2 linked regions of the Gemmatirosa kalamazoonensis genome follow. The protein of the gene in region 1 interacts with the protein of each later gene in a pairwise test. Links are inferred from orthologs where the notes say so. Each region holds a gene or a part of one and is shown in the gene's direction. Other genes may lie near its edges.

Region 1 (15,131 bases):
CGGATCGCTGGCGCACCCTCGTACTGCTCGCGACGGCCGAGCTCCTCGGCATGTCGCTCTGGTTCGCGGCGAGCGCCGTGAGCGCGCAGTACCAGGCGCGCTGGCACCTCTCCCCGTCCGAGACCGGCTGGCTCACCACCGTCGTGCAGGTGGGCTTCGTGGCCGGCACCGCGACGTCCGCGCTGCTCAACCTCGCTGACGTCGTCCCGTCGCGGCGACTGTTCGCGCTCTCCGCGGTCGTCGGCGCGGCGGCGAACGCCGGGCTGCTCGCCGCCGACGCGTATGCCGCGGCGCTCCTCTGCCGCTTCCTCACCGGCGTCGCGCTCGCCGGCGTCTACCCGCCGGCGATGAAGATGATCGCCACCTGGTTCCGCGCCCGCCGCGGTCTCGCCGTCGGCACCATCGTCGGCGCGCTCACGATCGGCAAGGCGACGCCGTACCTCGTGCACGCGTTCCCCGGCGCCGGGATCCGCCCCGTCGTCGCCGCGACGTCCGCCGCCGCGCTCGTCGGCGCACTGCTCGTCGGCGTCGGCTACCGCGACGGGCCGTACCCGTTTCCGCCGCGGCCGTTCTCGTGGGGACTCGTCGGCACCATCGTGCGCGATCGTCCCTGGCGGCTCGCGATGGGCGGCTACCTCGGGCACATGTGGGAGCTCTACGCGGCGTGGACGTGGCTCCCCGTGTTCATCGCCGCGAGCGGGTTCGCGGCGGGGCGTGCGAGCGCGCTCGCGTTCGCCGCGCTCGCGGTCGGCGGGCTCGGGTGCGTGTGGGGCGGGCTCGCCGCCGACCGGCGTGGGCGCGAGTGGCTCGTCGTCGTGTCGATGGCGGCGAGCGGCGCCTGCGCGATGCTCATCGGGCTCACGTTCGCGCGCTCGGCCGGCGCGCTCGTCGTCGTCGCGCTCGCGTGGGGGTTCTTCGTCATCGCCGACAGCGCGCAGTTCTCGGTGCTCGTCACCGAGAGCGTCCCCCCGCACGCCGTCGGCACCGCGCTCACCGTACAGACGTCGATCGGCTTCCTGCTGACGATGGTCTCCATCCAGCTCGTGCCGCTGCTCGCCGCGCGCGTCGGCTGGCGGTGGGCCTTCGTGTTCCTCGCCGTCGGTCCCGCGCTCGGCATCGCGAGCATCCGGCGGCTGGCGCGATCGCGAGGTGCCTAACAGCAGTCGATCGCGGAACGGGCAGCCGCGCGGTCACCACCCTAGATTGGGCATGGTTCCCGCTCCCCGTGCCCCCATGTCCGTCCCGCCGCACGCCGATCCCGCACGCGATGCTCCCGACGCCGACGCGTCGAGCGGCAGCGCTGGCGCCGGCGCGAGCGCCGCGTCGGCGTCGGAGCGGCCGAAGGAGCGGGTCGTCCTCGACGATCGGCCGAGCGTCAGCGCGCACGCGGTGTTCATGTCCGCCGCGCGCGGGCTGCGGCGGCCGTGGTGGCGTGCGCGGCTCCCCGCGTTCATGCTCGCCGGCACGCTGCTGCTCACCGTCGCCGCGTCGAGCTTCGTCCTCATGTCGCTCCACGCGTCCGACGCGGCGCGCTTCGACAACGCCGTGCAGTCCGCGGCGGATCGCGTGAGCGGCCGCTTCGACACCTACGTCGCGCTGCTCTACGGCGCGCGCGGCCTGTTCGCGGCGAGCGACGACGTGACTGCCGCGGAATTCGGCGCCTACGTCGACCGGCTCGAGCTCGGCGTGCACTACCGAGGCGTACGCGGCATCGGCTTCAGTCGTCGGCTCGACGTCGGCCCGCGTGTCGACAGCGCGGCGCTCGCGCGGGCCGTGCGCCGCGACGGATCGCCGGCGACGTTCGTGTGGCCCGGGGGTGTACGCGACGAGTACCACGCGATCGTCTACCTCGAGCCGCGCGACGCGCGCAACCGCGCGGCGCTCGGCTACGACATGCACACCGACCCGACGCGGCGCGACGCGATGGACCGCGCGCGCGACACCGGCCTGCCCGCCGCGTCGGGCGTCGTGCGACTGAAGCAGGAGATCGACGCCGACGAGCAGTCGGGATTCCTCGTCTACGTCCCCGTCTACACGGGGGGCGTGACGCCGGCGGACACGGCCGCGCGCCGCGAGGCCCTGCGCGGCTTCGTCTACGCGCCGTTCCGCGGCGGCGACCTGTTCGCCGGCATCTTCGGCAGCGAGAAGGAGCCGCGCGTCGCGTTCCGCGTGTTCGACGGGATCGACACGACGAGCACCCCGCTCTACGCGACCCCTGGCGCGCCCGTCGCGCACGTGGCCGAGGGACGCCGCGCCGCGTCCGCGGACGAGGCGACGAGGCTCCTCAGCGTGGTGCCGCTCGACGTCGGCGGGCGCGTGTGGACGCTCGTCTTCACGCCGCTCCCCGAGACCACCGCCAGCACGCGCAACACGCTCATCGTGAGCGCGGTCGCGCTGTTCGGTCTGCTGCTCGGCGCGCTGCTCTTCCAGATCACCGCGGCCGAGGTGCGCGCGCGCGAGTCGGCGGAGCGATCCGATGCGCTGCGCGGGCGCTTCTTCGCGGCGATGAGCCACGAGCTCCGCACGCCCGTCAACGCGGTTCTGGGGTACAACGATCTGCTCCTCGCCGGCGTCTACGGGCCGCTCTCGTCGACGCAGGAGCACGGCATCCAGCGAAGCCAGCGAGCAGCGCGTCATCTACTAGAGCTCGTGAACGACGTGCTCGATCTGAGCAAGCTCGAGGCGGGCAAGACGGAGATCGTCGTCGAGCCGGTGAAGCTGGAGGAGCTGCTCGAGGATCTGCTCGTCACCATCCGGCCACTCGCCGAGGAGCGCGGATGCGAGCTGCGGCTCGATGGGACCGACTGCGTGGCGACCGTCGAGACGGATCCGCGGCGGCTGCGGCAGGTCCTGCTCAATCTGCTGTCGAACGCGACGAAGTTCGGTGCGGGGCATCCGGTGGAGCTGCGGTGCGCACGACTGCCGCATGGCGCGCCGGTCCCGACGCGTGGGCGCGGCAAGCGGCGCCGCACGGCGGGCGACGCGCTGCTCATCGAGGTCACCGATCACGGCCCGGGCATCGCGCCCGCGGACCAGGAGCGGATCTTCGAGGAGTTCGTGCAGCTGCCGGGTGCGACGCCGGGTGGCACGGGCCTCGGCCTGCCGATCTCACGGCGGCTCGCCGAGCTGCTCGGCGGGAGTCTCGGCGTGACGTCGGCGCCCGGAAGAGGTAGCACGTTCTGCGTCACGATCCCGGTCACGCTGCCCACGCGACGCACGCGTTAGGCACACTATGACGGAGGCGTAAGGTTTTGGGCCTTCACGACATGGACCGGCCCCGTTAGCATGCCACCGAACCGACCATCCCCTGGAGGAGACTTGCGCGTCCTGGTGATCGAGGACGAGCCGATGGTGGCCCGAGTCGTCGCGCGAGCGCTGGAGAGCGAGTACACGGTCGACGTCAGCGACTCGGCGACGGAGGGCGCCCACCGCGCGCTCGACGAGACGTATGACGCCATCCTGCTGGATCTCGAGCTGCCGGACGGCGATGGCCTCGACGTGGTGCGCGCGATGCGGCGCGCGGGCTCGACCACGCCCGTGCTCATCATGACGGGGCGCGGCGACGACGAGCACATCGTGCGCGGGCTCGACGCCGGCGCCGACGACTACCTCCTGAAACCGCTCGGCAGCACCGACGTGCTGCGGGCGCGCGTGCGCGCCGCCATCCGTCGCGGCGGCTCCGGCCCGCCGGACGTCCTGAACCTCGGCCCGCTCACCGTCGACCGCCTGGGCCGCGTCGTCACCGGCGACGGCAAGACGCTGTCGCTGACGCCGAAGGAGTTCTCGATGCTGGAGTACCTCATGCTCCGCAGCGAGCAGGTGGTCTCGCGCGCCGAGCTGCTCCAGCGCGTGTGGAACATGAGCTTCGACCCCGGCTCCAACGTCGTCGACGCGCATGTCGCGCGGCTGCGCCAGAAGCTCCGCCAGGCCATCACGACCCCCGAGATCCGCACCGTCCGCGGCATCGGCTTCCTGCTCACCGCGAAGCCCGAGGACGACGAGCGCTGATAGGACGAGGGCAGGAGGGCAGGAGCGCAGGAGGGCAGGAGAGCTTTCGAGTTCTCCTGCCCTCCTGCCCTCCTGCGCTCCTGCCCTCCTGCCCTAGATTCCGAGTCATGCGTTCCGGTGCCGCGGTCGCCTGCCTCGCACTGCTCGCGCCGCTCGCCCTCGCGCAGTCCACGGCGCCCCCCCGGTCCCGCCCTCGCTCCGCGCCGGAATCCGTCGCCGCCGCGCGCCGCGCCCAGCGCGACTTCGAGCTGCGCCGCCGCGACCGGATGCCGACGTGGCCCGGCGGATCGGGTGGGCCGTGCGACGTCCGCATCGGCCGCCTCTGCTACTGGGACAACAATCATGAGATCCCGCCGCCGCTCGAGCCGGCGGCCATCGCGACCGCCCGCGACGCGCTGATCGAGCGGCTGTCGCGCGCCGCGCACGACGACTCCACGAGCGACTGGGTCGCCGGCCAGTCGGTGCGCTACCTCGTGGAGGCGCGACGGTGGGACGACGCGCTGCGCGCGGCCACGGCCTGTCGCGGCACGGCATGGTGGTGCGCCGCGCTCCGCGGCTTCGCGTGGCACGAGCGCAGCGACCACGCCGCCGCCGCCGCCGCGTTCGACTCCGCGCTCGCGCTCATGCCGTCCGCCGAGCGTTGTCGCTGGACCGACCTCGCGTGGTGGCTCGAGGGCGCGCTGGAGCGCAGCTACAAGCGGCAGCCGTGCGGCCCCGCGCGCGACGCGTGGGAGCGGCGCTTCTGGGTCGCCGCGCGGCCGCTGCTCTCGCTCCCCGGCAACGACCTGCGCAGCGAGCTGCTGGCGCGCCGCACGATGTCGCGCATCCGCTCCGAGGGCGCCATCGAGTACCAGATGGCGTGGGGCGACGACCTCGCGGAGTCCGAGGTGCGCTTCGGGTGGCCCACCGCGTGGTCGGCCGCCGACCGCACGATGATGCTCGGCAGCGAGTCGCGCTCCGTCATCGGACACGAGCCGACGCCGAGCTACGCGTTCGTGCCGCGCGCCGACGCGGTCGAGTCGCCGACGACGAGCGAGGCCGACGACTGGGAGCTCGACGCGCGGCTTCCCGCGATGCGCTACGCACCGCGCTACGCGTGGCGCGGCGTGCGCCCGCTCGAGCATCAGCTCGCGCGCTTCCGCCGCGGCGACTCCACGCTCGTCGTCGGTGCGTGGAGCGTCGCGCGGGACGGCGTGTGGCACGGCGACTCCGCGCGCGCCGACTCCGCGCGCGACCTGCGGCGCCGTATGCCGCGTGACTCGACGCGCCCGGACACGCTGCGTGCCGCGCTCGTGCTCGTCGACACCGCGGGCCGCATGACGACGGTGGCGCGCGACAGCGCGACGACCGCCGGCGCGCTGATCGTCGCCGTGCCGCGCGCGGCGTATCTGGCGAGCGTCGAGCTGCTCGCCCCCGCGCGCGGCCGCGCCGCCCGCGCGCGCACGGGGCTCGCCCCGCTGCCGCGCGACACGGTCGTCTCCGATCTGCTGCTCCTCGCGCACGCCGCCGCGCCCGGTGCGACGGTGGAGCAGCTCGCGCGCGACGCGCTCGGCACGCACACCATCGTCGCCGGCATGCCGGTGGGACTCTACTGGGAGACGTACCTGCCGCGCGCGGACTCCGCCGAGGTCACGGTGCAGGCCACGCGCATCGACGCCGCGTGGTACGCGCGACTCGGCCGCGCCCTCAAGCTCGCCGGCGGCCCGCCGACGCCGGTCGCCGTCCGCTTCGTGGACGCCGCGCGGCCTAACGACGTCGCCGCCGCCCGCTCCCTCGCCCTCACCTGGCCCCCCGACGCCACCGGCACCTATCGCCTCGAGGTGACGGTGCGCACCGGCGACCGCGCCGCAACCGCAACGGACACGGTGCGAGTCGTTCGAGACTGAGAACGGCCGAATCGAGTGCCGTGCAAGCGCGTGGCGCTTCCGCAGCTCCGGCGTCCGCAGTTTCCGGTTCCGCAGTTTCGGCTTCCGCCGCCTCCGTGGATAGATTCGGGCCCATGACACGAGTAGTGCTCGACGCCGCCGCCTACCGCGCGCTCACGAAGTCTCTCGACGCCGCCGCCGCGCGCGACGCCGCGCGCGCGCTCGTCGAGGGCGACGGCCGGCGCGGGCTGCGCGGCGCGGCGAGCCCGTTCGCGCTCTGGTCGCTGCTCGCCGACGTCGCGGCCTCGGTCGCGCCGCCCGCGCGTGGCGAGCGCGCGCCGAGCGAGCAGGCGCGGGAGCGGGCGCACGAGCGCGCGGGACGCGCCCGCGTGGCGCTCGCCGCGTGCGCGATCCACGCCGCGAAGGATCGCGGCGCGCCCGGCACGCACCCGTTCCTCCTGCTCGACGATCCCGAGAGCCGGCTCTGCGCCGCGCTCGGCCTGCAGGCGCCGCCGGGGCTCGCCGCGTGGAACGAGTACCTCGCGTCGCTCGCCGCGGAGCTCGCCGAGGAGCCCACGCAGGAGCGCGCCCAACGCCTCGCCGCGCCGCTCGCCCACGTCGGCGAGCGCGCGCGCAGCATCGCCGAGGACTACGCCGACGAGATGCAGGACGCGGTGCTCGGCGCCTATGACGCCGCGTCGGACCGCTGGGACTGGACCGACGCCATGACCGACGACGCTCGCCAGCAGGCGCTCGCCGGCCCGCTCGCGCCGGAGCCCTACGAGCGCGCGCCGGAGGGCGCCATCGGCGAGCCGCTGCTGCTCGACGTGCTGCGCCGCGACCCGCTGCTGCGCGCCGTCGCCGTCCGCCGCGCGGCGCGTGCGCACCGCCTCGTCGCCGGCGCCGCTACCGGCGCGACCGACGCCGCCACCATGCTGCGCGCCGGCGAGACCGTCGACGCCGAAGCCGAGCCGACGCTCGACGAGGCCGCGTGCGTCGCCGAGGTGTTCCCCGCCGGGCTGACGCTCGCGCGCGAGGTGCTGCGCCGCGTCATCGCCGGCGACCTCGAGATGGCCGGCCGCGCGGCGCGGCGGTGGCTGTGGGATCTGCACGTCGCGTTAGGCCTGCGCGACGAGCGCGGCGTCACCGGCGCGCCGCCGCTGATCGACGCCGTCGCCGGCGTGCCGGGCATGGAGTCCATCGACGCCTACCGGCACGCGGCCGGCGCGTGACGCTCGCGCGCCTCCTGCACCGCCGCGAGGCCGGCACGTTCGCCGGGCTGCTGCTGCTCTCCCTCGTGCTGTGGGCGGCGACGCCGTACTTCGCCACCGTCGACAACCTCGTCAACGTTCTCGAGCAGTCGGCGATCGTCGGCGTGCTGTCCGTCGGCATGACGTTCGTGATTCTCACCGGCGGGATCGATCTCTCCGTCGGCTCGCTCGTCGCGCTCGCCGGCATCGCGTTCGGCGCCGCGTCGCACGCCGGTCTGCCGACGGTGCTCGCCGTGCTCGCCGCGCTCGTCGTCGGCGGCGCGTCGGGTCTCGCGAACGGGCTCCTCGTCTCCCCGGGGCGTCTCCCGCCGTTCATCGCCACGCTCGGCACCATGTCCGTCGCGCGCGGGGCGGCGCTCATGCTCACCGGCGGGCGGCCGATCTCCGGCTTCCCGACGTCGGTGCGCGCCATCGCGCACGCCGAGCCGTTAGGCATTCCGGCGCCGGTGCTGCTCATGCTCGCCGTCTACGCGGCCGCGCACGTCGCGCTCACGCGCACGGTCCTCGGCCGGTACGTCTACGCGGTGGGCGGCAACGAGGTCGCCGCCGCGCTCTCCGGCGTGAGCGTGTCGGCGTGGAAGCGCGTGGTCTACGTCCTGAGCGGCGTCGCGAGCGCGCTCACCGGCGTGCTCCTCGTGGCGCGGCTCGACTCCGCGCAGCCCGTCGCGGGCCTCGGCTACGAGCTCGACGCGATCGCCGCCGTCGTCATCGGCGGCGCGAGCCTCATGGGCGGCGCCGGCACCGTCCTCGGCACGCTCGTCGGCGCGCTGCTCATGACGGTGCTGCGCAACGGTCTCAACCTCCTCAGCGTCTCGTCGTACCTCCAGCAGGTCGCCATCGGCCTCGTCATCATCGCCGCGGTGGTCGTCGACATGACGCTCCGCCGCCGCTCGGAGAAGCCCACCAAATGACGCGCTCCCGCCTAACGATCGTCGCCGCGCTCCTGCTCGCGGCATTGAACGCCTGCAACCGCGGCCCCGACGCCGGCAAGCCCGTCGTCGCGCTCGTGCCGAAGACGTTGAACAACCCGTTCTTCGTCGACATGGTGCAGGGCGCGACCGCCGCCGCCGACAGCCTCGGCGTGCGGCTCGTCGTCGAGGCGCCGGAGCGCGAGATCGATCCCAACGCGCAGATGCAGATCGTCGAGAACCTCGTGCAGCGCGGCGTGAAGGTGCTCGCCATCGTGCCGAACGGCTCGCGCGAGATCGTCCCCGCCGTCGTGAAGGCGAACCGGGCGGGCATCCCCGTCGTGAACGTCGACACGCGCCTCGACACCGCCGCGCTGCGTCAGGCGGGCGGCACGATCGCCACGTTCATCGGATCGGACAACGTCGACGGCGGCCGCCTCGCCGGGAAGTTCCTCGCCGAGCAGCTCGGCGGCCGCGGCGACGTCGCGGTGCTCGAGGGCGTGCCGGGCCACGAGACGAGCGACTCGCGCCTGCGCGGCTTCCGCGAGGCGGTCGCCGGGTTCCCGAACGTCCGCATCGTCAGCTCGCAGCCGGCGAACATGGAGCGCGACCAGGCGTTCAACGTCACGCAGAACACGCTGCAGGCACACCCCCAGGTGCGCGGCTTCTTCGCCGCGAACGACGTCATGGCGCTCGGCGCGCTCGAGGCGATCGCCGCGGCGCGCAAGGCACCGCCGCCGCTCGTCGTCGGCTTCGACGCGCAGGCCGATGCGCGCACCGCCATCCGCGATGGCCGCCTCGCCGCGTCCATCGCCCAGCACCCGGCCGAGATGGGCCGCCGCGCCGTCGAGAGCGCGTGGAAGCTGCTGCACAAGCAGCCCGTCCCCGCCGAGCAGCCGGTCGCCATCGAGCTCGTGACGAAGGCGAACGCCGGCGCGCCCTAGCCTAACGCGAGCGCGAGCACGCCTAACAGCATCACCGCCGCCGCGACGAGGCGCCGCGCGACGTCGCCCTCCTTCAGGATCCGCGCGCCCATCACCGCGCCCACGAGAATGCTGATCTCGCGCGCCGGCGCGAGGTACGACACCGGCGTCGTGCGCATCGCGATCATCACGAGCAGGTAGGACAGCGGGTTCAGCACGCCGACGCCGAGCGCGGCGGCGCGGTGCCGCCGCCACGCCTCGCGCACGAGCGTTCGCCCCTTCCACGCGACCGGCGCGAGCAGCAGCACCCGCGCGAGGCTCGTCGCCCACTCCATGAGGAGCGGCGAGATCCCGCGCGTCGCCACCGCGTACTTGTCCCACACGGTGTACGCGGCGATCAGCACCCCGGTGGCCAGCCCGAACGCCACACCCGCGCGGCGCGAGCCCTCGCCATTTCCCGGCGACGCGAACAGCAGCACGCCGATCACCACGAGCAGCATGCCCGCGACGGCGACCACGCTCGGCCGCTCGCCTAACAGAACCACCGCCGCGGTCGCCGACAGCAGCGGCCCCGTGCCGCGCGCGAGCGGGTAGACGACCGACAGATCGCCGTCGCGGTAGCCGCGCTGGAGCACGAGGAAGTACGCCAGGTGCACGAGCGCGCTGCCGGCCACGAGCCCGAGATCGAGCGCACCGAGCGGCGGCGCGTCGCGCAGCACCCACAGCGCCGCGGGCGTGTACAGCGCCGCCGACAGCGCGCCGTACAGCCACACGAACGCCGGTGCGCTCGTCGTCGCGCTCACGCGCTTCGCGAGCAGGTTCCACGTCGCGTGGACGAACGCGGCGGCCAGCACGAGCGACAGCGCGGCGACGGACACGGGGCACCTCACGCGAACGAGGGGACGGCTGCGCGCGCCTGCGGCGCGCCAACCTATCCCCTCGAGCGATTTGCGCTTCGGGTGCCTGCCGCCTCGGCCGGGCGGCTTTCCGTGGCGCTCGGTCCAGCGCACGCGTTAGGCAGTTCGCCGCGCTGCCGCGTGCCGGAACCCTAGCCACCAGCCGGTTGGGTCGCCGCGAAGCTGCCGCCCTCCGCCGCGGCCGTCAAGCATCGGTCGCAGCGACCCGTCTCATCGCGCGCTACGGCACCACGGTCAGCGTCGTCGTGATCGACTGCGCGCCCGCCGTCGCCGTGACCGTCACCGTGACCGGCGACGTCGTCGCCGCGGTCGTGAACGTGAGCGAGCGGACCTGCGGCGGCACGGGCACCGTCGTCGTCGCGGGCACGGTCACGAGTTGCGGGTGGTCGCTCGTTAGGCTCACCGTCACCGGCGCCGTCACGCCGCTCGATGCGGTCAGCGTCGCGATCGCGTTCAGCCCACCCGTCACCGTCGTCGGGCGCACCGTGAACGACGCGAGCGGCGGCGGCGGCGGTGTCACCGACAGCGTCGCCGTCGCGGTCCCGGGGCTCGGCGCCGTCTCGCCGACCTGCACGGTGTTGCTCGATCCGTCCACCAGCGTCGTCGTGATCCCGCCGGTCGTGGTGCCGCGCGCGGCGCGCAGCGTGATCGTCTGCGTGGTGGGCACCGGCGTCGTCGCGACCGGCGCGTCGACCTGGTCGGTCCCCGCCGGCACGAGCGCCGTCGACGGCACGCTCGCCGCGGCGCCCGACGACGTCAGCGACACCGGGAATCCGCCGAGCGGCGCCTTGCCCGTGAGCTTCACGCGAGCCGTCGCCGCGCCGCCTCCCACCACCGTCGGCGGCAGCACGAGCAGCGCGCCGATCGTCGGCGGCAGCAGCGTGAACGTCGCGCTGGTCGGTGTGCCCGACGCACCGAGCGCCGCATCGAACGACACCGTCGTCTGCCGACCGACCGGCGTCGTCGCGATCGCGAACGACGTCGACGTCGCGTTCGCCGGCACGGTGACCGTGGCCGGGAACGTCGCCGGCCCCGACGCCAGCGCCGGCCGCACCGTCACCGTCGCGCCGCCGGGAGGCGCCGCGCCGTCGAGCGTGATCGTCCCCGTGACGCCCGTGCCGCCGATCGCCGATGCCGGCGCCGCCGTCAGCGAGAGGATCGACGCCGGGACCACGGTCAGCGTCGCCGTGCCCGTGCCGCCGAGCACCGCCGCCTTCAGCGTCACCGTGGTCGGCGCGGCGACGCCGAACGTGCGAACGGGGAACGTCGCGCTCACGCTCCCCGCCGCGATCGTGAGCTGCGACGTGCCGATCGCCGGCGCGAGCCGGCCGCCGAACTGCGCCACCGAATTGTTCGAGCTCGTGAGCGTGACCTCCACGCCTCCCGCCGGCGCCGGCGCGGCGAGCGCGATCGTCGCCGTGAGCGGGTTGCCGCCGACGATCTTCGGCGACGACAGCGTGAGCGCGATCGGGATGGCGAGCGACGCGACGAGCGAGTGCACCACGGGCATGTGTCCCTCCTGGTCGCCAGGAAACGGACGCAGCCGCGCCGCATTCTCACCGCGCCGGCCCCGGCAGCCTACTTGCTCAGAATCACGCAGCGACCGAGCTTACTCGCCCATGGCCCTCTTGTCTCTGCCGTCCCTGTCGTTCGGCGCCCGCGTCCAGCACGAGCTGCTGGTGCGCGAGCGCACGGAGAAGAAGATGGCGGCCACCGGCGAGCCGTTCGTCATCCTGACGCTCGGCAACCGGTCCGGGCAGATCGACACGGCGCCCATCTGGCCGAGCCAGATGGAGTGGGCCGACGGGGCCGACCGCGGGAAGATCGTCCAGGCCATCGGCGAGGTCGCGCCGTACGAGAAGAACGGGCAGCTCAAGCGTCAGCTCAAGCTCACCGCGCCGCTGCGCGTGCTCCCCGCGGAGCAGTTCAACCCCGAGGAGTTCCTTCCCCACGTCGACGAGGACCTCGACGTGCTCTGGTCGGCGCTCGACCGGGCACGCAACACCGTGCGGTCGGAGACGTTGCGCCGCGTGCTGCAGCTCGTGTTCGGCGACGACGATTTCCGCACGCGCTTCGAGCGCGCCCCCGGCTCCACGAACGGCCATCACGCGAAGATGGGCGGGCTGCTGCAGCACACGCTCGAGGTCGCGCGCATCGCCGTCGCCGCCGCGAAGACCGTGCGCCGCGCGAACGAGGACCTCGTCGTCGTCGGCGCGCTGCTGCACGACATCGGCAAGGTGGAGGCGTACGAGATCGGCGCCGGCGGCTTCACCCACACGCCCTGCGGCCTCCTCGTCGGCCACGTCGTGCTCGGCATCCTCATGCTCGAGCGGCGCCTCGCGGCGTTCGGCAAGCCGCTGTGCAGCGACGCGCAGCTCGTGGAGCTCCAGCACCTGATCCTGTCGCACCACGGGAAGCTGGAGTTCGGCAGCCCCGTGGAGCCGATGACCGTCGAGGCGGAGATCGTCCACCGCGCCGACGAGGCGAGCGCGAAGGCCACCGACTTCCTCGACGCGCTCGACGACCCCGACCTGTGGGCCGACGGCGCCGACACGTCGAAGCGAAGCTGGCGCCTGGGACGCCGCGTCTACCGCCGGAGCCACGACTGGGACTGACGGCCGCCGTTGGGCCGTCGGCGTTGGGCCGTCGCGGTCACGCCGTCGCCGTCACCCGGTCGCCGTTAGAGAGTTACGAGATCTCCTTCACCTTGGAGAGATCGTTCTTCCACGGCCACGCCGGCTTCTCCGAGTAGGGCTGCCCGAACACCGCGCGCAGCACGGGCTTCGGGTCCTCGGCCACGACGACGGCGCTGAGATGGTCGGCGAGGAGCTCCGTGTGGTCGAAGTCGCGGTACCGCCGGTACCCGTGACAGAAGCACAGCGGCCCCTTTCGCGTGAGGTTGCCGAGCCAGAAGTCGGGCATCAGCAGCGACTGGATCACGTAGAAGGAGTTCAGCGACTGGTAGCGCGGCAGCCCGCCGAGCAGCATGCCGTGCGGCAGCGAGCCGTGCTTCCCCCACTGCACGTCGATCGCGACCTGCCGCTTCGGCCACGCGGTGTGGAGGATCGTCCCGTGCCAGTACGTCCACACCTCGGTGGGCGCCCCCGTCGTGTCGTAGCCGACCCAGACGATCTCCTCGTCGGTGGGCACGGTCCTGGGAATCCACGCGCCGAAGACATCGTCCTTCCACAGTAAGTGGTACGCGATGACTCGGCGGCTGGGATGCACGACGGCGACGGCGCGGCTCAACGGGAACCACTCGTCGTGCTGCAGGTAGAGCACTGGCGCGAGGGCCCGCGCCAGTCGGGCGACGCGTCCGGTGTCGGCACCGATGGTCTGCGGGGAGGGAACGGGCGGGACGTGCGCATGGGGGCCGCACCCGGTGAGACCGGCCAGGAGCGGCAGCAACGCCAGCACCCCCCGTGTGACGAGACGCCTCAGCGCCAGTGCCCCGTCATGCGTAACTGTATCGAGCACGATCGATCGTCGCCGTGGCAGGCCTCGCCGCCACTGTGAACAGATCATTTTCGTGGTTACCATTCAGGGGTGAAACTCCGCTTCGTCAACTCGAAGCGGCGGCACCCATCAGGAGGGGTCATGCGTAAGCCACGCCCGAACACGTACAACCCGGCGCAGGCGCTCCACCTCATCACGAGCGATCGAGCCGGCACGCCACTCAGCTGTCCGTCCTGCTCCGGCCCCATCGAGAGAGACCCCTCCCAGATTCCCCCGCTGCCTCGCGCGCACGTCACGTTGCGCTGCACGAGCTGCGGGCGTTTTGCTAAGTACATCGCCGGCGCCGCCTGAGCGTCGACTGATCGGCTGACGGGTACGAAGAGCAAGGAACGGCCCCGGGGCGCACGAAGCCCCGGGGCTTTTGCGTGTCGAACGTGACGCCGGTGTAAGGGTCCGAGATTTGCTCGCCCGTCCGATTCCGAACCGCCCGCCGCCGCCGAGCCTTTGGCGAGGGCTCCACCGACACCCCGTAGGATTCGAAAGAGAAGAGAGGTACGCGGCATGGATCGTATGACCGGCACCGTGAAGTGGTTCAACGACGCCAAGGGCTTCGGGTTCATCGGCCGTGAGGGGGGACCGGACGTCTTCGTACACTTCACCGCGATCGAGTCCACCGGTTTCAAGAGCCTGGCCGAGGGCGACCAGGTCGAGTTCGAGATCGTGCAAGGACAGAAGGGCCCACAGGCGGCGAACGTCCGGAAGGTCTGAACCCCACCCGGACGGCATGCCCGCCAAACGGCGCACCCAGAGCTCGAGTCGGCCCCGGCCTCCGCGACGCGGAGCCGGGGCCGATCCCTTCGCGGACGTCGTCGCCCAGCTCGAGGCGATCGAGCGCGGCGACGGCGAGGGGGAGCTGCGTCTCCCGGGCGACGTGACGCTCCGCGTCACGAGCCTCGCCAAGCCGTACTTCCCCGGTGATGGGATCACGAAGGGCGACCTCATGCGGTTCTACGTGCGCGTCGCCCCCGTGCTCCTCGACGCCATCGCCGACCGCCCGCTCGTCCTTCGCCGCTACCCCGGTGGGATCGACGGCCCGTCGTTCCACCAGCACGACCCCGGCGACAACACCCCCGACGGCGTCCGCGTCGAGGAGGTCGTCGTGCAGCGCGGCGAGCCGGCCGAACGGCGCCTCGTCGGCGGCCCCGTCGACGAGCCGGGCGTCGCCCTCGCCACGCTGCTGTACACGGTGCAGCTGGGCACGATCCCGGTGAACGTCTGGCACTCGCGCGTCGGCTCCATCGCCAGCCCCGACTACGCGGTGCTCGACCTCGACCCCGACCCGAAGGCGGGCTTCGCGGGAGTCATCGCGGTGGCGCGCCTCGTCCACGACGCGCTCGCGCGGAGGCACCTCGCGAGCGCCGCGAAGACGTCGGGATCGCGCGGCATTCACATGCTGATCCCGCTCCCTGGCGGCTCGTCGTTCGACGACGCGGCATCGCTGGCCGAGGAGATCGCGAGCGAGGTGGCCACCGAGCATCCGGAGATGGCCACCGTGGAGCGCTCGCTCGACGAGCGGCGGCGCGGCACGGTGTACGTCGACCATCTGCAGAACGCGGCCGGGAAGACGCTCGCCGCAGTGTTCTCGGTGCGGGCGAGGCCGCACGCGACGGTCTCCACACCGATCACGTGGCGGCAGGTCACGACCACGCTGCAGCCCGAGCGTTACACGATCCGCACCGTCACGCGCCAGCGGGACTCGCTCATGACGCGCTGGCGCTCGCTC
Region 2 (16,138 bases), 3.0 Mb from region 1 along the record:
TGCTCGTGGAGATGGACGGCTTCGAGTCGAACGACGGCGTGATCCTCATCGCCGCGACGAACCGGCCCGACGTGCTCGACCCCGCACTGCTGCGCCCGGGCCGCTTCGACCGGCAGATCGTCGTCGACGCGCCGGATCTGCGGGGCCGCGAGGGGATCCTGCGCGTGCACCTGCGCAACAAGCCGATCGCGCCCGACGTCGACGTCACGGGGCTCGCCCGCGGCACCCCCGGCATGGCCGGCGCCGACCTGGCGAACCTCGTGAACGAGGGCGCGCTGCTCGCCGCGCGCCGCGGCCACGACAAGATCTACATGGCCGACTTCGAGGAGGCGAAGGACAAGGTGATGCTCGGCGCCGAGCGCAAGTCGCTCGTCATGAAGGAGGAGGAGCGCCGCCTCACCGCCTACCACGAGGCCGGCCACGCGGTCTGCGCGATGATCGTCAAGGGGAACGACCCGCTGCACAAGGTCACCATCGTGCCGCGCGGCCGCGCGTTGGGCCTCGCGTTCACGCTGCCCGAGGACGACCGCGTGAGCGTGACGCGCGAGCAGATCGAGGCGCGGCTCGCGATGGCGTACGGCGGGCGCGTGGCCGAGGAGATCATCTTCGGGCGCGAGCGCGTGACGACCGGCGCGGCGAGCGACATCCAGCAGGCCACGGGCATCGCGCGCCGCTATGTGATGCAGTGGGGTCTGTCCGACGCGATCGGCCCGATCCTCGTCGGCGACCAGGAGCACGAGGTCTTCCTCGGCCGCGAGATCGGCAGCCGCCGCGAGGTCTCCGAGAGCACCGCGCAGCTCGTGGACCACGAGGTCAAGAAGGTGATCGACGGCGCGTTCGACCGCGCGAAGCAGGTGCTCACCGAGAACATCGCTCTGCTGCACGCGGTGGCCGCGGGACTGCTCGAGCGCGAGACGCTGACGCGCGAGGACATCGAGGTGCTGCGCCGCGGCGAGCAGCTGCCGCCGCGTCCGTCGTCCGGCGGCTCGACGCCGACGCCGCAGCCGTCGCCGGTGTTCCAGCCGAAGCCGTCGACGCCGCCGTTCCTCGGCGGTCCGGAGATCGCGCCCGCGTAACCGAGAGAGTCTCTCTACGCTCTACGCTCCACGCTCCACGCTCGCTTCGTCGCCCGACGGAGTGAGCGTGGAGCGTGGAGCGTAGAGCGTGGAGGACACGGCCATGCGCTGGATACTGCCGTCACGCGTCATCGAGTTAGGCCGGCCGTTCGTGCTCGGCGTCGTCAACGTGACGCCGGACTCGTTCAGCGACGGCGGGTGGCTCGCCGACGCCGACGCGGCCGTCGCGCACGCGGAGAGGCTGCTCGACACCGGCGCGGACGGCGTGGACATCGGCGGGGAGTCGACGCGGCCGCACAACGCGGGGCCGGTTCCCGTCGACGAGGAGCTGCGGCGCGTGCTGCCGGTCGTGAGCACGTTGCGCCTCACGCGGCCGGACGCGCTGATCTCCATCGACACGACGAAGGCCGAGGTCGCGCGCGCGGCGCTCGACGCGGGCGCGGACGTCGTGAACGACGTGTCCGCGCTGCGGCTCGACCCCGAGATGGCCCACGTCTGCGCGTCGCACGGCGCGGGTGTGATCCTCATGCACTCGCGCGGCACGGTCGCCGATATGGCGACGTTCGCGCACGCCGACTACGGCGACGACCCGGTCGGCGACGTCGTACGCGAGCTCGCGTCGCAGCTCGACGCCGCGCGCGACGCCGGCATCCCCGGCGGCCGCATCGTGCTCGACCCCGGGGTCGGCTTCAGCAAGCGCTCGGCGGTGTCGCTCGCGGTGCTGCGCGAGCTCCCGCGCTTCGCGGCACTCGGCCGGCCGCTCATGGTGGGCGCGTCGCGCAAGCGATTCATCGGCGAGCTCTCGGGCGTGAGCGAGCCCGCCGCGCGCGTGCACGGGAGCGTCGGCGCGCACGTGGCGGCGCTCGCGCACGGCGCGCGGCTGTTCCGCGTCCACGACGTGCGCGCGCACCGCGAGGCGCTGGACGTCGCCTGGGCCGTACTGAGAGGGCAGGAGGGCACGAGGGCAGGAGGGCACGAGGGCTGACGACTCTCCTGCCCTCATGCCCTCTTGCCCTCCTGCCCTGTCTATTAGGTTGGGCGCCATATGGACCTTGTCGAGCAGGTACGGCTGCTGAACTTCGGCTGGCGCGACGCGGTGGAGATCGCGCTCGTCGCGTTCGTGCTGTACCGGCTGCTCCTGCTGTTCCGCGGCACGCGCGCGGTGCAGATTCTCTCCGGCATCGCCGTGCTGTGCATCGGCTACGGCGTCGCGTGGGCGCTGCGGCTGACGACGATCACGTACCTGCTCGAGATCGTCTTCAAGTACGGCGCGTTCGCGCTGCTCATCGTGTTCCAGCCCGAGCTGCGCGCGGCGCTCGCGCACCTCGGCCAGGCGCGTGTCACGCACCTTTTCCGCCGCCTCGAGGAGGAGGAGGTCGTCGACGAGGTGACCGACGCCGTGGAGCGACTGAGCCGCTCGAGCACGGGCGCCATCATCGTCGTGGAGCGCGACGTGCCGCTCGGCGACTACGTGGAGACGGGCACGCCGCTGAACGCGAAGGTCTCGGGCGACCTGCTGACGACGATCTTCACGCCGTACTCGCCGCTGCACGACGGCGCGGTGATCATCCGCGGCGACAGCATCATCGGCGCGAGCTGCATCCTTCCGCTGTCGCAGGCGCCGATCGAGGACCGCTCGCTCGGCACGCGCCACCGCGCGGCGTTAGGCCTCTCCGAGGAGACCGACGCGCTCGTGCTCGTGGTGAGCGAGGAGACGGGGATCATCTCGCTCGCGACCGGCGCGCGTCTGGTGCGCAACCTCACGCCGGCGCAGCTGCGCGACACGCTCACCGGCCGACTGCCGCGCGGGGCGGAGCAGGCGATCGTCGCCGCCTAGCCGCTCAGCCTCCCGGCTGCGCCGCATCGAGCATCGACTGCAGCGTCGCCGCGTCGGGCTGCAGGTCGGCCGAGCGGGCGATGCCGGCGCGGACGCGCGCGAGCTGGATGCGCACGTTCTCGTGCGCGGCCACGACGTCGGTGCGCTGCGCGCGCACGAGCTCCAGCGCGGATCGCAGGTCGCTGACGAGCGACAGACGCCGGCTGAGCAGCACGGCGCGCGTCGTGACGCCGGCTCCCTCGGCCGACGACGGCGTGTCCGCGCGCCACGCGCCGTCGCCGCCATCGCCCGCCGCGCCGGGGCCGACCTCGGCGAGCGCCCGCTCGACGTCCTCCTCGCGCCGCCGCAGCGCGGCGAGCGTCGCGTCGTAGCGCTCGAGCAGCTTCGGAAGCTCGGGAAGGTCGCGGCGCACCGCGTCGGGCAGCACGACGTCCGCGCGCGTCGGATCGAGCGACGGTGCGGCGCGGTCCTCGGCGCGCACGCCGAGCCCCGCGAGGCGGAAGAAGAACAGCGTGAAGCCGCTCCGCCACAGTCGGCCGGCGAACGCCCACGACCGGCGCTCCGCCTTCGGGCTCGAGTTCAGGCCGATGATGAGCGCGACGATGGCCGCGATGTAGAACGGCATCGCGAGGCCGATCGAGAGCGGCTTCGGCCAGTGCAGCAGCCTGCGCGTGAACAGCAGCGCGATCGCCAGCGGCATGCAGGTCCCCGCGACGATGAACGCGCGCCGCCGCATGCGCGCGATGCGCGCCTGCCGCTTGCCGCTGTACATCACCGCGACTTCGGCCTCGCGGGCGTCGCGCTCGACGACGAAGGCGCGGATCACGTCGCCCGCGCCGTAGCCGTCGATGAGCAGCTGGCGCGCGCGGCGGCCGAGGTCGAGGAGGACCGCGGCGATCGCGCCGACCGGCCCGCCGATGATCGCCGGCCAGCGACTGCCGCTTCCGGGCAGGCTCACGAGCGAGAACACGGTCACGATGAACAGCATCATCGTGCTCTGCTCGGCGACGCGCTGGAAGTTGCGCACCTGCGGCGGCACGTCGACGGTGCGCGTCTCGACCTCGGTGAGCGCGTCGGCGAGCGCCTCGGCCGACGGGAACCGGTCGTCGGGCTGCTTCGCGAGACACCGATCGATCGCGGTGGCGAGCCGCGCCGGGATGCCCGGGCGGCGCGACGCGACCGGCGGCGCGGGACGGGTGACCTGCATCGCGAGCAGCGCGGTCACCGACTCCGCCTCGAACGGCAGCGCGCCGGTGAGCGCGAGGAATGCCACGACGCCGAGCGAGTAGAGGTCGCTGCGTCCGTCGACCTTCTCGCCCGCGGCCTGCTCGGGGCTCATGAACTGCGCCGTGCCCATCACGTGCCCGTCGATCGTGAGCGCGCGTGTGGCGTCGGCGACGCGGGCGATGCCGAAGTCCGTGACGAGCGCGCGGCCGGTCGCCCGCTCGATGAGGATGTTGTCCGGCTTGATGTCGCGGTGCACGATGCCGCGCCCGTGCGCGTAGGCGAGCGCCCACGCCACTTCCTGCACGAGCCGCGTCGCGTCCGCCGGCGACAGCGGGCCGACCCGCGAGACACGGCGTGCCAGCGTCTCGCCGTCCACGTAGCCCATGACGAAGAACACGACGTCGTCGTGCTCCTCGACGGCGTGGATGGGGACCACGTTCGGGTGCGACAGCCCCGCCGCCGTGCGCGCCTCGCGCAGGAACCGCTCGCGCAGCGCCGGCTGCCGCGCGAGGGTGACCGGGAGCACCTTGAGCGCCACGGCGCGGTCGAGCGCGAGGTCGCGTGCGAGCACCACGACGCCCATGCCGCCGCGTCCGAGCTCGCGCTCGATCGAGAAGCGACCGCGCGCGGCCTCCTGCAGGGCGAGGATCTCGCTGTCCATGGGTGCAATATGTAATCGTCCTGCCGCGAACCCGAGGCTGGGGGTGCCGAGCGGCGTCGCGACGTGCGACGTTTCGCCCCCATGCCGCTCGACGACGTGCCGGGCGACGCCCGCTCCCATCCGCGCGCGCGACGCACGGCGCTCGTGGCCGGCGTCGCGCTTCTCGCGCTCTACGCGCTCTCGGCGGCGACCGACGTCACGTTCTGGGACGCGGGCGAGTTCCTCGCCGCGTTCCACACGCTCGGCATCCCGCATCCCCCGGGCACGCCGCTGTTCGTGCTGCTCGGCCGCGTCGCGGTGCTCGTGCTCGCGCCGCTCGGGCCCGTGCTCTCGGCGAGCCTGCTGTCGGCGCTGTGCGCCGCGGCGTCGGGTGCGATCGCGGCGCTGCTGCTCGCGCGCTGGATGCGCAGCGGGTGGGCCGCGGTGGCGGCTGCGCTCTGCGCCGGCGCGACGTCGACGATCTGGCTCGACGCGACGGAAGCGGAGGTCTACTCGGCGTCGCTCTTGCTCGTCGCGCTCGCGCTCCTCGCCGCCGATCGCATGGGACGCGCGGCGGGCGGACGACGGCACGCGTATCTCATCGCGTACCTGTTCGGCCTCGCGGTGCCGCTGCATCTCAGCGCGCTCGTCGGCGCGCCGGCCATCGCGCTGCTCGCGGCGAGCGACGAGTCGGGCCACGTCGACTGGCGCTGCGCTCTCGAGCTGTTCGGCGCCGCGGTGCTCGCGGCCGGCACGGGACGCGTGTCGCTCGCGCTGTGCGTCGCTGGGGTGGTCTGCCTCGCCGCGTCGTCGCCGCCCGTTAGGCGGCGGGCGCTCGCCGCGCTCGGCATGACGGCGGCCGTCGCGCTCGGGGTGAGCGGCGCGGTGGTGCTGCTGCTGCGCGCGCGGCACGCTCCGGCGCTCGACCAGGGCCACGCCGTGACGTGGAGCGCGCTCGCCGACGTGATCGCGCGCCGGCAGTACGCCGTGCCCGGGCTGTGGCCGCGCACCGCGCCGTGGTGGATCCAGGTCGCCAACGTCTTCGAGTGGGCCGACTGGCAGTTCGCGCTCGGCGTCGACGGCCGGGCGGGGCCGAGCCCGTGGCGCACGCCGCTCACGCTCGCGTACGCGGCGCTCGGCGTGCTCGGCGCGCGCGACCTGCGGCGGGCGAGCGTCCGCGGCTTCAACGCGACGCTCGTGCTGCTCGTCGCCGGCAGTCTCGGCGTGGTCGCGTACCTGAACCTGCGCGCGGGCCCGTCGTTCGGTTGGGGCGTGCTCCCCGACGACGCGACGCACGAGGCGCGCGAGCGCGACTACTTCTTCGCGCTCGCGTTCTGGACGTGGGGGCTGTGGGCGGGACTCGGCGCGATGGCTGTCGCGCGGCGCGCGATGGCTCGCGTTAGGCAGGCGCCGCCCGGGGCACCGCGCGCGGTCGGGCTGGTGCTCGCCGCGCTGCCGATCGCGACGAACTGGCGTGCCGTCGCGCGACGCCGCAGTCCCGACGCCGAGCTGCCGCGTGCGCTCGCGAGCGGCATCCTCGCCAGCGCGCCGGCGAACGCGGTGCTGCTGCTCGTCGGCGACAACGACACGTACCCGATCTGGTACCTGCAGCTCGGCGAGCGCCGCCGACCGGACGTGACGCCGGTGACCGTGCCGCTGCTCGGCGCGCCGTGGTACCGCGGCGAGCTCGCGCGCCGCCACCGACTGCTGCATGCCGACGCGCCGGCACGGTGGAGCGGCACCGCCTCCGTCCTGCGCGAGATTGCCGACGCTGCGGCGCGCGAGCGGCGGCCGCTCGCCGCGGCGGTCGGTGTGAGCGACGCCGACCGCACGCGGATCGGCGGCACGTGGACGCTGACGGGGCTCGTGTGGGTGCGCACCGCTGCCACGGGCGACGGGCGCGTCGTGGACTCGGTGGCGACCGCGCGCATCGCGGCCCGCATCGACACGACGTTGTTCGCACCGGTCCGCCCGGGCTCCGACGGCGCCGGCGAGTGGGCGCAGGCGCTGCTCGGGTGCCCGCGTCGCGCGCTGGTGCGGTCCCTTGATGCGACCTGTAACCTCAAGTAGAATTGCACGTTATGCCGTTTTCGGACCTTCCCGCGCGCCTCCACGAGATCCGTGAACGGGTGGACCGCGCCGTGGCGCGGGGCGGGCACCGGCAACGCGTGGCGATCGTCGCGGTGACCAAGACGCACGGCCCCGAGGCGGTGCGCGCGGCGTGGGACGCGGGCATCCGCGACGTGGGGGAGAACAAGGTGCAGGAGGCGCTGGCGAAGATGGAGGCGGTGGACGTGCCGGCGCGGTGGCACCTCATCGGTCACCTGCAGCGCAACAAGGTGAAGCAGATCGACGGCTTCGCGCTGGTGCACTCCGTGGACAGCGCGCGTCTCGCCGACGCGGTCCACGCGCACGGGATCCAGCGCGGCCGCGCCGTCGACGCGCTGCTCCAGGTGAACGTGAGCGGCGAGGGGACCAAGGGCGGCTATCCGCCGGACGAGCTGCGGGCCGAGGCGGAGCGGCTCGCGACGCTGCCGGGGATCGTCGTGCGCGGGGTGATGACGATGGCGCCGTTCGACGCGCCGGAGTCGGTGCTGCGCACCGTGTTCGCCGGCGCGCGCGCCGCGCGCGCGGTGCTCGCCGAGGTGGGCCACCCGGCGACGGAGCTGTCCATGGGAATGTCCAACGATTACGAGATCGCCGTCGAGGAGGGCGCGACGATGGTGCGTCTCGGCACGCTACTCTTCGGCGCGCGCGCGAGTGACGCGCCGCCACAGGATCAGATGACCGACGCGACCTTCCGTCTCACGGCGCTCGACGTGCGCCGATACGACTTCGGCACCGCCTTCCGCGGCTACGACAAGACGCGCGTGGACCAGTTCCGCGAGCAGGTGGCCGAGGAGATCGAGCGACTCACGCGCGCCAACCAGGAGCTGGACGAGAAGGCCCGCAACTTCCTGGAGCAGCTGCGCGCGTTCCGCGAGCGCGATCGCGCGCTGAACGAGGCACTCATCGGCGCGCAGAAGCTGCGCGAGGACACCCAGGCGCAGGCCGAGCGCGAGGCGGAGCTGCTCCGACGCGAGGCGCAGCTCGAGGCCGAGCGCACCGTGGCCGCCGCGCGGCGCGACGCCGAGCGCGAGATCGAGCGGCTGCGCGGCGAGGCGCGGCGCATCGAGGACGAGATCGCGAGCCTGGACCGCGTGCACCGCACGTACATCGCGCAGCTGCGACTGCAGGCCGAACGTCAGCTCGCCGAGCTGGCGGCGTCGGAGGCGGCCGCGCTGCCGCCGGTGCCGCAGCGCGCACGGCTCGCGGCCACGGGCGGAGGGGAGGACGACGGCCGCGCCGCGGCCGACGCCACGCAGAAGACGACGGAGTGACCGTGGAGGAGACCACCGCAGTGCAGGAGCGCGATCAGGCGCCCGAGCGCGAGCGCTACGCACAGATCCCGCCCGACCAGTCGCCCGACGCGCTGGAGCGGGGGATCCTCGACGGCTGGACGGAGGAGGACCTCTTCGCCCAGACGCTCGCCGCGCGCGAGGGTGCGCCCGACTTCGTGTTCTTCGAGGGCCCGCCGACGGCGAACGGACGCCCCGGCATCCACCACGTGTTCGCGCGCACGATCAAGGACCTGTTCTGCCGCCACCGCGCGATGAAGGGGTTCCGCGTGCTGCGCAAGGCGGGATGGGACACGCACGGCCTGCCGGTCGAGATCGAGGTCGAGAAGGCGTTAGGCATCAGCGGCAAGCAGGACATCGAGAAGCTCGGCGTCGCGGAGTTCAACCGGCTCTGCCGCGAGAGCGTGTTCCGCTACCGCGCCGACTGGGAGCAGCTCTCGGCCCGCATGGGCTACTGGCTCGACTACTCGGATCCGTACGTCACGTACACGAACGAGTACGTGGAGAGCGTGTGGTGGGCGCTGAAGACGCTGCACACGAAGGACCTGCTGTACCTCGGCCACAAGATCCTGCCGTACTGCCCGCGGTGCGGCACGTCGCTGTCGTCGCACGAGGTGGCGCAGGGGTACGAGGACGTCGAGGATCCCAGCGTCTTCGTGGCACTGGACCTGGCCGAGCCGTCGGGACTCGGGACTCGGGACTCGGGACTCGACTCCCCCACGAGTCCCGAGTCCCGAGTCCCGAGTCCCGGCCGTCGCCGTCTACTCGTCTGGACCACCACGCCGTGGACGCTCGTGTCGAACACGGCGCTCGCGGTGCATCCCGATCTCACGTACGTCGAGCTGCGCAAGAAGTCCGGCGTCGACTGGACGATCGTGCTCGCCGAGGCGCGCGTAAGCGCGGTGCTCGGCGGCGACTGGCAGGATCGGTGGGACGTCGTGGGGCAGATGCAGGGGCGCGAGCTCGCCGGCAAGCGGTACACGCGCCCCCTCGACTGGGTGCCGTATCCCCTCGAGGGGGAGCATGAGATCGTCCTCGCCGAGGAGTTTGTGTCGGCGGAGGAGGGGACCGGCATCGTGCACATGGCGCCGGCGTTCGGCGCCGACGACTACGCGGCGGGGCGGCGGCATGAGCTCGCGTTCCTGCAGCCGGTGAACGCGCGCGGCGAGTTCGAGGCGTCGGTGCCCGTCATCGGCGGCACGTTCTTCAAGAAGGCCGACCCGGCGATCGTCGCGGAGCTGGAGAAGCGCGACGTGCTGTGGAAGGCGGGCACGATGGTGCACTCGTACCCGCACTGCTGGCGATGCCGCACGCCGCTGATCTACTACGCGCGCGAGAGCTGGTTCGTGCGCACCACGGCGTACGCGAACGAGATGCTCGCGCGCAACGCGCGCGTCGACTGGCACCCCGAGGAGGTCGGGAGCGGCCGGTTCGGCACGTGGCTCGAGAACAACATCGACTGGGCGATCTCGCGCGACCGCTACTGGGGCACGCCGCTGCCGGTGTGGGTGAACGACGCCGATCCGTCGGAGGTCGACGTCATCGGCAGCTACGCGGAGCTGGCCGAGCGCATCGGCCGACCGTTGCCCGACGACTTCGATCCCCACAAGCCGTTCATCGACGAGTACACGTGGCCGGCGCCGAGCGGGCGCGGGACCATGCGCCGCGTGCCGCAGGTGATCGACACGTGGTTCGACTCGGGCTCGATGTCGTTCGCGCAGTGGCACTACCCGTTCGAGAACCGCGACCTCACCGCGCACCAGTTCCCGGCCGACTTCATCGCCGAGGGCGTGGACCAGACGCGGGGCTGGTTCTACTCGCTGCTCGCGATCGCGACGGGGCTCGGCGACGCGCTGCCTAACAATTCCTCCACGCTCCACGCTGCACGCTCCACGCTCGGCCAGGCGGGCGACGGAGCGAGCGTGGAGCGTGGAGCGGAGAGCGTGGCAGCGCCCTATCGGGCGGTGGTCGTCAACAACACCGTCGTCGACGCGCAGGGGAAGAAGATGTCGAAGAGCCGCGGCAACGCGGTCGACCCGTGGGCCGTGATCGAGCGGCACGGCGTCGACGCGGTGCGGCTGTTCTTCATGGGCGTCGGACAGCTCGCCATCGAGCGGCGGTTCGACGAGGGCGTGATCCGCGAGTTCGCGGGGCGCTTCCTGCTCACGCTGCGCAACGTCTACAACTTCTTCGCGCTGTACGCGAACTTCGGCTGGGAGCCGGGCGCGGACGATCCGCCGGTGGCGGCGCGGTCGCTGCTCGACCGCTGGGTGCTGTCGCGGCTCGCCGCGGTGGAGAGCGACGCCGACGCGCTGCTCGAGGCGTACGATCCGACCACCGCGGTGCGGCGCATCGTCGAGTTCTTCGACGACGACGTGTCGAAGTGGTACGTGCGGCTGTCGCGCGACCGCTTCTGGAACGGCCACGAGTCGGCCGACGGGCGCGCCGCGTTCGCCACGCTGCGCGAGGTGCTCGTGGTGACGGCGCGGCTACTCGCGCCGGTCGCGCCGTTCCTCGCCGACTGGATGCACCGGCAGCTCGCGGGCAGCTCGGTGCACCTCGCGCCGTACGTGCGGCCGGAGCGCGGGGGCCGCGAGCACGACCTGGAGGCGGCGATGGACGCCGCGCGGCGGCTCGCCACGCTCGGCCGCGCCGCGCGAGAGACGGTGAAGATCCCGGTGCGCCAGCCGCTCGGCGAGCTCGTGGCGGTGATCCCGTTCCCCGATGGTGCGGGCGCGGTGGGTGAGGTCGCGCGGCTGGTGCACGAACTGGAGCCCCTGCTGGCGTCCGAGCTGAACGTGAAGCGCGTGCGGTGGGCGGCGTCGGGCGACGCGCTCGTCACGCTGGAGCCCAAGCCGAACTTCCGCGTCCTCGGCAAGCGCTTCGGCAAGTCGACGCCGCGCGCCGCGGAAGCGGTGGCCGGGCTCGGCGCCGACGCGCTGCGGCGCTTCGAGCGCGGCGAAGCGGTCGGCATTGTGATCGACGGCGCGGATCACCTGCTGGAGCCGGGAGATCTGACCATCGTGCGGCGTGCCTCGGGCGACTACGTTGTCCAGGAATCCGAGGGGTACGTGGCGGCGCTCGACCCTGCGGTATCCCCCGAATTGCGCCGCGAGGGGCTGGCCCGGGAGGTCGTCAGCCGGGTACAGCGGTTGCGCAAGGAGGCCGGCCTGGCGGTGAGCGACCGCATCCGGCTGATCGTCGCCGGAGCTGCCGAGGTGGAGGCGGCGGTCCGGGAGCATCACGACTACGTCGCGGGCGAGGTGCTCGCGACCCAGCTCGCCGTTGGAACATCCGGGGGTACTAAGTCGTCATCCGTCGGTGATACGGGACCCGATGGGGCGACGGAGCCCAGTTCATCCCGACCACACGTGACGCAGACCTTCGACCTCGACGGTCGCGAGGTCCGCGTCTCTCTCAGTAAGGACGAGTTCTGATGCCGACCAGCGGTGCTACGACGGGCACGACCGGCACGACGAAGAAGCACAAGCCGATGACCAAGAAGCAGCTCGCGCATTTCGAGAAGCGGCTGCTCGAGGAGCGGAAGCGCGTGCTCAAGGAGCTCGGCCATCACGGCGAGACGTTCGGCGCCAGCCAGCAGGAGTCGGACGGCGACCTGAGCTCGTACTCGTTCCACATGGCGGATCAGGGCACCGACGCCATGGAGCGTGAGAAGGCGTTCCTCTTCGCGAGCCAGGAGGGGCGCTTCCTCTGGCACATCGACGAAGCGCTGCGCCGGCTCTATCGCTCGCCCGAGACGTTCGGCCGCTGCCACAGCTGCGGCAACGAGATCGCCTTCGAGCGCCTCGACGCACTGCCGCACGCGCGGTTCTGCATCGAGTGCAAGCAGAAGGAGGAAGACAGCAAGAAGGGCGGCTGAGTCGCGCCGCATGCAGGACGACGTGACTACCCCGCCGGCCGAGAGGCCGACCGACACGGCGTACGTGCCATTCACCGGGTCATCGAGCAGCGACGCGAGCACGAACGGCGTCGTGTTCTGGCCCGTGGTGCTCGCCGTGGTGCTCGCCGACGTCGTCACGAAGGCGATGGCGGTCTACGCGCTGCATCCGCCGGGAGTGCCGTACGCCGTCGCCGGCGACGCCGTGCGGCTGACGCTCGTGTACAATCCCGGCGCCGCCTTCGGCCTGCACCTCGGGCCGTACTCGCGGTGGATCTTCCTCGCCCTCACGGCGGGCGTGCTGTCCATCCTCTGGCGGCTCTACAAGCAGACGCGCGACCGCGACAACCTGCGCACGTTCGCCCTCGCGCTCGTGTGCGGCGGCGCCGTCGGCAACGCGCTCGATCGACTCCGCTCGGCGGAAGGCGTCGTGGACTTTCTCGACCTCGGTACCGGCGCCGTGCGCTGGCCGACGTTCAACCTCGCCGACGTCGCGGTGAGCGTCGGCGCGTTCCTGCTCGCGTGGGTGCTGTGGGGCGACGATCCCGCCGCCGAGCCGGCGATGGTGACCGAGCGTCCGCAGCCGACCGTGCAGCCGGCCGTGCAGCCGTCGAGCGACCTGCCGTGAGCACCACGCTCGCTCCCGTCTCGCCGACCGACGCGCGGCACGGATCGTCACGCGCCGGCTCCGCGCTCACGGCGATCGCGATCATCGTCGTCATCGTCCTGCTCGACCAGTGGACGAAGCACCTCGCCGTGACGCACCTCGTGCCGCGGCACATGCCGCACGAGATCATCGGCGACGTCGTACGCTTCACGCTGACGTTCAACCCCGGCGCGGCGTTCGGCATGCACCTCGGCGACGCGTCGCGGTGGGTGTTCACGCTCCTCACGCTGCTCATCCTCGGCTTCCTCGTGCGGCTGTTCACGGGGACGCCGCGGCACGACACGGCGCTGCGCCTCGCCGTCGCGACGGTGATGGGCGGCGCGCTCGGCAACCTCGTGGACCGGCTCCGCTCCGCGAGCGGCGTCGTCGACTTCATCGACATCGGCGTCGGCGACGTGCGCTTCTGGACGTTCAACGTCGCCGACACGGCGGTGAGCCTCGGCGCGGTCGCGCTGGTGATCCTGCTCTGGCGTCGCGACCTCCACGCGAGCCGCGCGGCCGCGCCGACCGAGCTGTCGCCGGACGAGCGGCTCGCCCGCGAGTCGAGCGAGCCGTGACCGACCCGGTGGGCGGAGCCGGCCTGCCGCCCGCCGCCCCCGGACGCCACGAGGTCGCCGCCGGCGCGGACGACGCGGGGAGCCGACTCGACGTCCTCGTCGCCGCGCGACTCGGCCTGTCGCGCAACCAGGCGGCGACGCTCATCGCCACCGGCGCGGTGCTCGTCGGCGGCCGGCGCGAGAAGGCGGGCTACCGCATCCGTGCCGGCGAGACCGCCGTCGTCGACGTGCCGCAGCCGCCCGGGCGCGAGGTGATCGGCGAGGCCATCCCGATCGAGGTCGTGTACGAGGACGAGCACCTCGTCGTCGTGAACAAGGCCGCGGGCATGGTCGTGCACCCCGCGCCCGGCAACTGGTCGGGCACGCTCGTGAACGCGCTCGTCGGACGTGGACAGGAGCTGGCGGACGGAGCGGGCGAGGAGCGCCCGGGCCTCGTCCACCGGCTCGACAAGGACACGTCGGGGCTGCTCGTCGTCGCGAAGAGCGATCGCGCGCATCGCCTGCTCAGCGCCGCGATCGCCGATCGGCGCGTGACGCGCCGCTACGCCACGGTGTGCTGGGGGCACCTGAAGGAGGAGCGCATCACGGTCGAGAAGCCGATCGGCCGCGATCCGCGAGACCGCAAGCGCATGGCGATCGTCCAGGGAGGGAAGGCGGCGCGCACCGACTTCGCGCGGCTCGCGCGGTTCGATGCGGGCGACCTGCTGCGCGCGCATCTGCATTCGGGTCGCACGCATCAGATCCGCGTGCACCTCGCGAGCATCGGGCACCCGGTGTTGGGCGACGACACGTACGGCGGCGGCGGCGGACGCCGGCTCGTCGGGCTGCCGCCCCGTCGGCACTTCCTGCACGCGGCGTGGCTGCGCTTCCGCCATCCCGTGACGGGCGCGCAGATGGATCTGCGCGCGCCGCTTCCGGACGACCTGCGCGCATCGCTCGCGCGCATCGCCGAGGACCCCGCGCTGTCCACGCACGCCGATCCGCTCGCCGCGTTCGGCTTCTACGACGTCGATGATTGACGAGCTGCACCAGGAAGAACCGCACGTCGAAGACGACGAAGCACCGCGCGTGATGCTCGTGCGCGTGAGCGACGACCGTCTCGCGCTGCCGGTGCGCGACGTGCTCGAGGTGCTGCGCGCGCGCGACACCATGCCGGTTCCCGGCACGCCGCCGTGGGTGCGCGGGCTGCTCGCGCTGCGCGGCACGCTCGTACCCGTGGCCGATCTCGCCCGGCGCGGCGGCATCGCGACCGACGTGCCGTGGCTCGTCGTCGTCGAGCGCGACGGCCGGCGTGCGGCGCTCGGCGTGCTCGCGATCGACGGCGTGCATCCGGTGGAGGACGGGGAGCGGCCGCCGCTCGGACATCCGCGCGACACGTTGCCCCGGCGCGCCTCCGTGCGTCTCCTCCCTCGAGAGGTCGGGACCGCCACGACAGCGGGCCTCCCGGCCGCGGCCGACGTGCTCGACGTCGGTGCGCTGTTCGAGGAGCTCTTCGAGGGAGAGTGACGCGTGGCCAAGTCCGTGCTCATCTGCGACGATGCGATCTTCATGCGCACGATGGTCGGCGACATCCTCACGCAGGCCGGCTTCGACGTCATCGGCGAGGCCGAGTCGGGGATGCAGGCGGTGGAGCGCTACAAGGAGCTGCGCCCCGACCTGGTGACGATGGACATCGTGATGCCCGACATGGGCGGCATCGACGCCGTGCGCGAGATCGTGAAGCTCGATCCCGACGCGAAGGTGCTGATGTGCTCCGCCATGGGGCAGCAGGCGCTCGTGGTGGAGGCGATCCAGGCGGGCGCGAAGGACTTCGTCGTGAAGCCGTTCCAGCCGAGCCGCGTGCTGGAGGCCGTGACGCGCGTGCTGGGGTGACGGCGCCGTCCACGGCGTCGCGCTACGCGGCGCTGTTCGCGACCGAGAGTCGCACACTGCTCCATGCGGCGGCGACGGCCGCGTCGGCGTTAGGCACGCCCGACGCGGCCGCGCGCGCAGCGGCGGTGGACGCGCTGTTCCGCGCCGTGCACTCGCTGAAGGGGATGGCCGGCGCGATGGAGCTCGCGGCGGTGGAGACGTTCGCCCACGCGCTGGAGACCGCCCTCGCCGCGATGCGCGACGGCGCGCTCGCGATCGAGCCGATGCTCGTCGATACGATCGTCGCCGCGGTCGATCGGCTGGACGAGGCGGTCGAGGCGTCGCTCGCCGGCCGCACGCTCGATCTCGCCGCGGACGCCGAGACGCTGCGCCAGTTCGCGAGCGACGCGCCGGCCGCGGCGCTGCCCACCGCCGCCGTGCTCACGCCGCTTCCCGGTGCGCCCGTCGTGCACGTTCGCATCGACCCCGATGCGGCGCTTCCCGGCGCGCGGGCCGCCGTCGCGGTGCGCAAGCTGGAGGCGTTAGGCACCCTCGACGCGTGCGTCCCGCCGCGCGACGCGTTGTTCGACGCGACGTTCGACGGCCGACTGAGCGTGCGGCTCCGCACCGCCGCGTCCGGCGAGGCGCTGCAGGCGGCGGCCCGCGCGGCCGGCGACGTCGCCGAGGTGCGCGTGGAGTCCGCGGCCGTCGTGGATCCCGCGTCGTCGCGCACGAGGGCCGCGTCGCCCCCGCCCGCGTCGCCTGCGCCCGCGGCGCTCGTGCGCGTGGAGCGCGCGCGGCTCGACGCGCTGCTCGACGTCGCGAGCGAGCTCACGATCGCGCGCGTCCGCCTCGCCGCGGCACTCGGCGGCGTCGCCGATCCCGCGGTCGCTGCGGCGGCGGCCGACATCGCGCGTCTCGTCGGCGCCTTGCACGAGGAGGTGCGCGGCACGCGCACCGCGCCCGCCGCGGACGTGTTCGAGCGGC

The links.
Region 2: the proteins of J421_RS02465 (region 1) and ileS interact in binary tests that used the Escherichia coli proteins (3 or more experiments, as listed by UniProt). The link is inferred for Gemmatirosa kalamazoonensis from one-to-one orthologs.

Annotation. Positions count from the first base shown.
Region 1 is NZ_CP007128.1:562,558-577,688, forward strand. What follows is about bases 7,025-10,023. They hold J421_RS02465 (sugar ABC transporter substrate-binding protein), read left to right. Parts: upstream 7,025-8,051; coding sequence 8,052-8,996; downstream 8,997-10,023. Other genes in these bases: J421_RS02455 (hypothetical protein), read left to right, coding at 7,025-7,105; J421_RS02460 (ABC transporter permease), read left to right, coding at 7,102-8,055; J421_RS02470 (DMT family transporter), read right to left, coding at 8,993-9,853. Outside these bases: J421_RS02435 (MFS transporter), read left to right, coding at 1-1,157; J421_RS02440 (CHASE domain-containing sensor histidine kinase), read left to right, coding at 1,234-3,225; J421_RS02445 (response regulator transcription factor), read left to right, coding at 3,319-4,008; J421_RS02450 (hypothetical protein), read left to right, coding at 4,116-5,894; more of J421_RS02455, read left to right, coding at 6,008-7,024; J421_RS02475 (hypothetical protein), read right to left, coding at 10,113-11,402; J421_RS02480 (3'-5' exoribonuclease YhaM family protein), read left to right, coding at 11,512-12,507; J421_RS02485 (hypothetical protein), read right to left, coding at 12,581-13,174; J421_RS02490 (cold shock domain-containing protein), read left to right, coding at 13,910-14,116; J421_RS02495 (DNA polymerase domain-containing protein), read left to right, coding at 14,133-15,131. UniProt on the Escherichia coli protein: Part of the ABC transporter complex RbsABC involved in ribose import. Binds ribose. Also serves as the primary chemoreceptor for chemotaxis.
Region 2 is NZ_CP007128.1:3,537,870-3,554,007, forward strand. The notes cover bases 7,810-11,815. They hold ileS (isoleucine--tRNA ligase), read left to right. Parts: upstream 7,810-8,162; coding sequence 8,163-11,615; downstream 11,616-11,815. Other genes in these bases: J421_RS32810 (YggS family pyridoxal phosphate-dependent enzyme), read left to right, coding at 7,810-8,160; J421_RS15300 (TraR/DksA family transcriptional regulator), read left to right, coding at 11,615-11,815. In the rest of the region: ATP-dependent zinc metalloprotease FtsH, read left to right, coding at 1-1,076; folP (dihydropteroate synthase), read left to right, coding at 1,180-2,061; diadenylate cyclase CdaA, read left to right, coding at 2,122-2,913; J421_RS15275 (serine/threonine-protein kinase), read right to left, coding at 2,918-4,801; J421_RS32110 (protein O-mannosyl-transferase family), read left to right, coding at 4,883-6,850; more of J421_RS32810, read left to right, coding at 6,862-7,809; more of J421_RS15300, read left to right, coding at 11,816-12,058; lspA (signal peptidase II), read left to right, coding at 12,081-12,704; lspA (signal peptidase II), read left to right, coding at 12,701-13,300; J421_RS15315 (RluA family pseudouridine synthase), read left to right, coding at 13,297-14,319; J421_RS15320 (chemotaxis protein CheW), read left to right, coding at 14,312-14,806; J421_RS15325 (response regulator), read left to right, coding at 14,810-15,172; J421_RS15330 (chemotaxis protein CheA), read left to right, coding at 15,169-16,138. UniProt on the Escherichia coli protein: Catalyzes the attachment of isoleucine to tRNA(Ile). As IleRS can inadvertently accommodate and process structurally similar amino acids such as valine, to avoid such errors it has two additional distinct tRNA(Ile)-dependent editing activities.